Regions from separate parts of the Streptomyces sp. NPDC015171 genome, predicted to be linked through region 2. Evidence: predicted binding sites of a transcription regulator. Region 2 holds the regulator's gene; the other holds the start of a gene.
The links. Region 2 encodes HspR, which represses chaperone genes until heat shock. Its sites were predicted from a motif close to TTGAGNNNNNNNNNCTCAA; they were not measured.
Positions count from the first base shown of each region.

Region 1: lon (endopeptidase La) is a predicted target of HspR. The motif match lies at 2,201-2,219, and genes of this name have one in related genera.

Region 1 is NZ_JBIBUO010000001.1:134,710-138,114, forward strand. Features, by position in the region: gene lon (endopeptidase La) at 1-2,178, opposite strand, end outside; gene ACF073_RS00655 (hypothetical protein) at 2,372-2,725, shown strand; gene ACF073_RS00660 (rhomboid-like protein) at 2,861-3,405, opposite strand, start outside.
Region 2 is NZ_JBIBUO010000007.1:330,314-333,718, forward strand. Features, by position in the region: gene ACF073_RS21605 (sugar ABC transporter substrate-binding protein) at 1-1,046, opposite strand, end outside; gene ACF073_RS21610 (heat shock protein transcriptional repressor HspR) at 1,420-1,869, opposite strand; gene dnaJ (molecular chaperone DnaJ) at 1,875-3,044, opposite strand; gene grpE (nucleotide exchange factor GrpE) at 3,078-3,405, opposite strand, start outside.

The DNA.
Region 1 (3,405 bases), on a different contig from region 2:
CATGGCGACGTCCGTGCGGACCAGACGGCCGGAGAGCAGCGAGGCGAGGGCCGTGGTCATCGTGATGCCCGCGCTCGGGCCGTCCTTCGGCACCGCGCCCGCCGGGAAGTGGATGTGCACGCCCCGGTCCTTCAGGTCGGCCACCGGCAGCTCCAGTTCGGCGCCGTGGCTGCGCAGGAAGCTCAGCGCGATCTGCGCCGACTCCTTCATCACGTCGCCCAGCTGGCCGGTGAGGGTCAGCCCGGCCCCGCCCGTCTCCGGGTCGGCGAGGGACGCCTCCACGAAGAGCACGTCGCCGCCGGCGCCGGTGACCGCGAGACCGGTCGCCACTCCGGGGACGGACGTCCGCCGCTCGGCCGGGTCCTGGGCGGACTCGGGCACATGGTGCGGCCGGCCGATCAGCCCGCGCAGTTCGCCGTCGGTGACGGTGAACGGCAGCTCCCGCTCGCCCAGTTCGTGCTGGGCCGCGACCTTGCGCAGCAGCCGGGCGATGGACCGCTCCAGGGTCCGCACGCCCGCCTCGCGGGTGTACTCGCCGGCGAGCTTGCGCAGCGCGCTCTCGTCGATGACGACCTCGGCCGCGTCGAGCCCGGCCCGCTCCAGCTGGCGCGGGAGCAGATGGTCGCGGGCGATGACGACCTTCTCGTCCTCGGTGTAGCCGTCCAGGCGGACGATCTCCATACGGTCGGCGAGCGCCTCCGGGATGGCCTCCAGGACGTTGGCGGTGGCGAGGAAGACCACGTCGGACAGGTCGAGCTCGACCTCCAGGTAGTGGTCCCGGAAGGTGTGGTTCTGCGCCGGGTCGAGGACTTCGAGCAGGGCGGCGGCCGGGTCGCCCCGGAAGTCGGACCCCACCTTGTCGATCTCGTCCAGCAGGACCACCGGGTTCATCGACCCGGCCTCCTTGACGGCACGCACGATCCGGCCGGGCAGCGCACCGACGTACGTACGGCGGTGGCCGCGGATCTCGGCCTCGTCGCGTACGCCGCCGAGGGCGACGCGGACGAACTTGCGGCCCATGGCGTGCGCGACGCTCTCTCCCAGGCTGGTCTTTCCGACGCCGGGCGGGCCCACCAGGGCGAGCACGGCACCGCCGCGCCGCCCGCCGATGACACCGAGCCCGCGGTCGCCGCGCCGCTTGCGCACGGCCAGGTACTCGGTGATGCGCTCCTTCACGTCCTCCAGACCGGCGTGCTCGGCGTCGAGCACGGCCTTCGCGCCCTGGATGTCGTAGGCGTCCTCGGTCCGCTCGTTCCAGGGCATCTCCAGGACCGTGTCCAGCCAGGTGCGGATCCAGGACCCCTCGGGCGACTGGTCGGAGGCGCGCTCCAGCTTGTCGACCTCCTTGAGCGCGGCCGCACGGACCTTCTCCGGCAGGTCGGCGGCCTCCACCCGGGCGCGGTAGTCGTCGGACTCCTCGGCCGAGTCCTTGGAGTTCTCGCCGTTCAGCTCGCGCAGCTCCTTGCGCACGGCCTCCAGCTGGCGGCGCAGCAGGAACTCGCGCTGCTGCTTGTCGACGCCCTCCTGGACGTCCTTGGCGATGGTCTCGGCCACCTCCTGCTCCGCGAGGTGGTCGCGCAGCTGCTGGGCGGCGAGCTTGAGCCGGGCCACCGGGTCGGCGGTCTCCAGCAGCTCGACCTTCTGCTCGATGGTCAGGAACGGCGAGTAGCCGGAGTTGTCGGCCAGCGCGGACACGTCGTCGATGGCCTGGACACGGTCCACGACCTGCCAGGCGCCGCGCTTCTTCAGCCAGGCGGTGGCGAGCGCCTTGTACTCCTTGACCAGTTCGGCGACCTGGCCCGGCAGCGGTTCCGGCACGTCCTCCTCGACGCGGGCGCCCTCGACCCACAGCGCGGCGCCCGGGCCGGTGGTGCCGGCGCCGATGCGCACCCGGCTCCGGCCGCGGATCAGCGCGCCCGGGTCGCCGTCGGCCAGCCGGCCGACCTGTTCGACCGTGCCGAGGACGCCGGTCCTGGCGTACGTGCCGTCGACGCGCGGCACCAGCAGCACCCTGGGCTTGCCGGGCTCCGACCGGGCGGCGGCCTGTGCGGCCTCCACCGCGGCACGTACCTCGGCGTCGCTCAGGTCCAGCGGAACCACCATGCCGGGCAGCACTACCTCGTCGTCGAGCGGCAGCACGGGCAGGACGAGCGTGAACGCCGTGGACTCAGCAGCCATGATCTCCCCTTAGGCAGTCAACTTGAGCTATGCCGACTCAATGTACTGGCCGCCGAGAATGTTCCCAGCGCATTGTTCGCTGTGAGCGATCATTCGGTTTCCGCAGGTGAAGGGGGCTGCGCCCGATGTCTGCCGACCGACCGGGAGCGAACGGAACCCGGCCCTCCGCGAGCGGCGACGTAGCCTCGTGGCCATGGGTGCTCTCTTACCGTCCCTGATTCTGATCGGAGCCCTCGCCGCGGTCCTGGGCTTCTTCACCTGGCTGGCCGCCCGCATCCGGCGCCGGGGCCTGGCCGGCGGGGCCATGAGCGCGGCCCTGGCCTCCTACGAGGAGGCGTTCCGCGCCACGGCCCACGACTCCTACGTCGAGGTCCGGGCCCGGGCGGACCGCAAGGCGCCGCTCCTGTCCCCGGACGGCCACTGGGCACACGGCCCTGGCGAGGCCGGCCGGGCGGACGCGCGGGACCCACGACTTCCGCGCACACGCACCCGTCGCTCGCGACGGGGGCTCGGCCGGTGGACCGGACGCCCGAGGCGCGGTCGCTGACCGGTAGCCGTAGCCGGTAGCCCGTGGCTCACGGCGCCGTCGGCCGCCCCGGGCGGTCGCGCACCGGACGCGACGGGACCGGGTTCGCGGGCGCCGCCGCGAGCCGGCCCCGGGAGAACGGCCGCCGAAAGGCCGTCAGGTGCGCCGCGCCCAGCGGCGGACCAGAGGCCAGGCGGTCACGCCGATCGTCAGGGCGATGAGGTGGCCCCAGTCGGTCAGGGGGTCCGCGTAGGCGAACAGGTCGTCCAGCAGCAGGCCGGCCGCCAGGACCAGCAGGGGCCAGCGGAGCCAGGGCCCGAGCAGGCCCGCGAGGGCGCCGACGCTGGCGGCGACGCCGAAGCTGATGCCGTAGTCGAGGCGGTGCAGCGAGGTCGCGGGCAGATGGCCGACGAGGACGGCGAGGCCCACCGGGACCTCGGTGGCGAGGGTGGCCAGCACATGGCCGGCCAGGAAGACACCGGCGGCCCGCACCCCGCCTATGCGCCGCTCCAGCGCGGTGAGCACCAGCACGAACGCGGCCGCGTACGGCGAGAGCAGGCCGCCCGCGACCCACAGCGCGCTCGCCAGCAGCACCGGCACGGGCATCCGCAGCAGGTGCGCCACGTCCGTGCTGGAGTCCTGGTAGAGCGTGTGCACGAGGCCGGGCTCCGCCCGGGTCGCGACCAGGGAGGTGACCGCGA
Region 2 (3,405 bases):
GAGTAGATGTCGTCCGCGACGACGGTGTCCTTGACGGTGTTCTTGGTCAGCGCCGTCACCTGGACCAGCTTGGACGGGATGTCCTTGGCGGTGGGGCTGTCCACCCGGTCCTGGGTGAGGGCGTCGAACTGGATGTCCTTGCCCTGGATCTTGGTGACGGCGATCTGCGCGGCGGCCTCGGCCTCGTCCGGGTAGGACTTGTACACGCTCATGTACTGCTCGCCGGCCACGATCCGCTGCACCGCGTCCAGTTCGGCGTCCTGGCCGGTGATCGGGGGCAGCGCGGTGACGCCGGCCGCCTTCAGGGCGTCGATGACGCCGCCGGCCATGCCGTCGTTGGCGGCGTAGACACCGGCGATGTTGCTCTTGCCGATCTCGGTGATCGCCTTGGCCATGTTGGCCTGGGCGTTCTCCGGCTTCCAGCCCTCGGTGTCGAAGCTCGCCGCGATCGTCACCTTGCCGTTCAGCTCGGAGAGCGCGCCCTCCTTGAACTGCTTGGCGTTCGGGTCGGTGGGCGAGCCGTTCATCATGACGATCTTGTCCGAGGTGTCCACGCCCGACCCCAGGGCCGACAGCAGGGAGCGGCCCTGCACCTCGCCGACGAGTTCGTTGTCGAAGGAGATGTACGCGTCGATCGGACCCTCGGCGAGCCGGTCGTAGGCGATGACCGGAATGCCCGCGTCCTTGGCCTTCTTCACCCCGTCGGCGACGGCGTGCGCGTCCACCGCGTCGAGCAGGATGACGTCGACCTTGCTGTCGATCATGTTCTGCAGCTGCTCGGCCTGCCGGGTGGCGCTCGCGTCGGCGTTGGCGTACTCGACCTTGCCCCGCTTGCGGGTGAGTTCGGCGACCTTGTCCCTGATGATGGGGTAGTCGAACTTCGCGTAGCGGGTGTTGGCCTTCTCGGGCAGCAACAGGCCCACGGTGATGTCGTTGCCCTTGGTCGGGCTCGCGCTCGCGCCGTCCCCCGCCGCGTTCAGCACACCGCAGCCGGCGAGCGAGAGGGTCATCGTGGACGCGGCCACGGACAGGACGATACGACGCATGCGGTGCTCACTTCAGGTGCGTTCCGGACGTGGGTGCTGCTATACGACCCAGGTGTCTGAAAAGACAACGCGGATGGCGTACCCGCCGTCAAGAAGAATCACTTAACGAGTGCGCAACACCACGCACAGCTGTATCTGTGAAGGCCACGCGAATCCCCCTTCAAAGGGCCTTTACGGACCCTCCATCCAGAGGAAGTTCATGGTTTTGCCAAGATCCGGGCAGTCACGCCCGCAGGGTGCGAGCCGTGCTCGCCGGTGGCCCCGGCCGCGCTCCGACTCGATCAGAGGACCGAACAATCCCAGCCACCGCGCGTACGGCTAAGGGGCCGGCGGGATCACTCCCGCCGGCCCCTTGGCCGTGCTGCCGTTGTGCTCAGTCCTGCTGCCTCCGCTTGGGCCGCCACACCACCAGGGCGCTGGTCTGCTGGACCTCCTGGTACGGGACCAGGTCGCGCCGGTAGGAGGCGTGCACGGCGGCCTCGCGCTGCTGCATCGCCGCCGCCGCGCCGTCCAGGGCCGCCTCCATCTCGGCGACCCGGGACTGGAGCGCGGCGACCTGGTTCTCCAGTTCGATGATCCGCTTGATGCCGGCCAGGTTGATGCCCTCGTCCTGCGACAGCGCCTGCACCTGGCGGAGCAGCTCGATGTCACGGGCCGAGTAGCGGCGGCCCCGGCCCGCGGTGCGGTCCGGGGAGACCAGGCCGAGGCGGTCGTACTGGCGCAGCGTCTGCGGGTGGAGTCCGGAGAGCTGGGCCGCCACCGAGATGACGTAGACCGGGGTCTCCTCGGTCAGTTCATACGGATTACGCCGACGGCCGTCCATCACCCTCAAGCTCCCTTCGCGGCCTCGAACAGCTCCGCCCGCGGATCCTCGTCCGCGGTCGCCTCGCGATACGCCTCCAGCGCGTCACGAGCCTTCCCCGACAGGTCCTGCGGGACACGCACCTCCACGGTGATCAGCAGATCGCCGCGGGTGCCGTCCTTGCGGACCGCGCCCTTGCCGCGCGCCCGCATGGTCCGGCCGTTCGGGGTGCCGGGCGGGAGCTTCAGGGTGACGGCGGGGCCGCCGAGCGTGGGCACGCGCACCTCGCCGCCGAGCGCCGCCTCGGCGAACGTCACCGGCACGGTGACGGTGAGGTTGTCGTCCTTGCGCCCGAACACCGGGTGCTCCCCGACGTGGACGACCACGTACAGGTCGCCTGCCGGGCCGCCCCGCTCGCCGGGTGCGCCCTTGCCGCGCAGCCGGATGCGCTGGCCGTCGGTCACCCCGGCGGGGATGCGGACCTGCATGGTCCGGGACGACTTCGCGCGCCCGCTGCCCTTGCACTCCAGACAGGGGTGCTCGGCGATCAGGCCGCGGCCCTTGCAGTCGGGGCAGGGGTCGGTGAGCGAGAAGCCGCCGCCCGAACCCCGCGCGACCTGGCCGGTGCCGACACAGGTCGGGCACACACGCGGTGTGCCGTTCTTGTCGCCGGTGCCCGAACATGCCTTGCAGGGCGCCTGGGAGGACATCCGCAGGGGCACCGTGGCGCCCTCGATGGCCTCCGTGAAGCTCAGCGTGACCTCGGACTCGACGTCCTGGCCGCGCCGGGGCTGGGTACGTGTGCCCGCGGCGGGACCGCCGCGGTTGAACAGGCCCCCGAAGACGTCACCGATTCCGCCGCCGAAGCCTCCGGACTGGGCGTTGCCTCCGAAGAGGTCGCCCAGGTCGAAGTTGAAGTTGCCGCCGGCCGCGCCCGGTCCGGGGCGGAAGCCTCCGTTGCCGAACAGCGCGCGCGCCTCGTCGTACTCCTTGCGCTTCTTGGGGTCGCCGAGGATGTCGTTCGCCTCGGAGATCTCCTTGAAGCGCTCCTCGGCCTTGGTGTTGCCCTTGTTGGCGTCCGGGTGGAACTCGCGGGCGAGCTTCCGGTACGCCTTCTTGATCTCGGCCTCGGTGGCGTCCTTGGGGACGCCGAGGACCTTGTAGTAGTCCTTCTCGATGAAGTCCTTGGTGCTCATCCCCGACGTCCCTCCTTCCGCTCGGTGTCTACGTCAGCCCTCCTCCGGGCCACCGTTCTCCTTGTCGTCGGCCGGCGTGTCCTCTTCGGCACCCTCGGCCTTGGCGGTCTGCGCGCCGGGCTGCGGTTCGGCGACGGCCACCCGCGCGGGGCGGATGGTGCGCTCGCCGATGCGGTACCCGGGCTGCAGGATCGCCACGCAGGTCGTCTCGGTGACGTCCGGCGCGTACGAGTGCATCAGGGCCTCGTGGATCGTCGGGTCGAAGGGCTCGCCCTCCTTGCCGAACTGCTGCAGGCCCATCTTGGCCGCCACGGTCTCCAGCGACTCGGCCACCGACTTGAAGCCGCCGACCAGTTCGCCG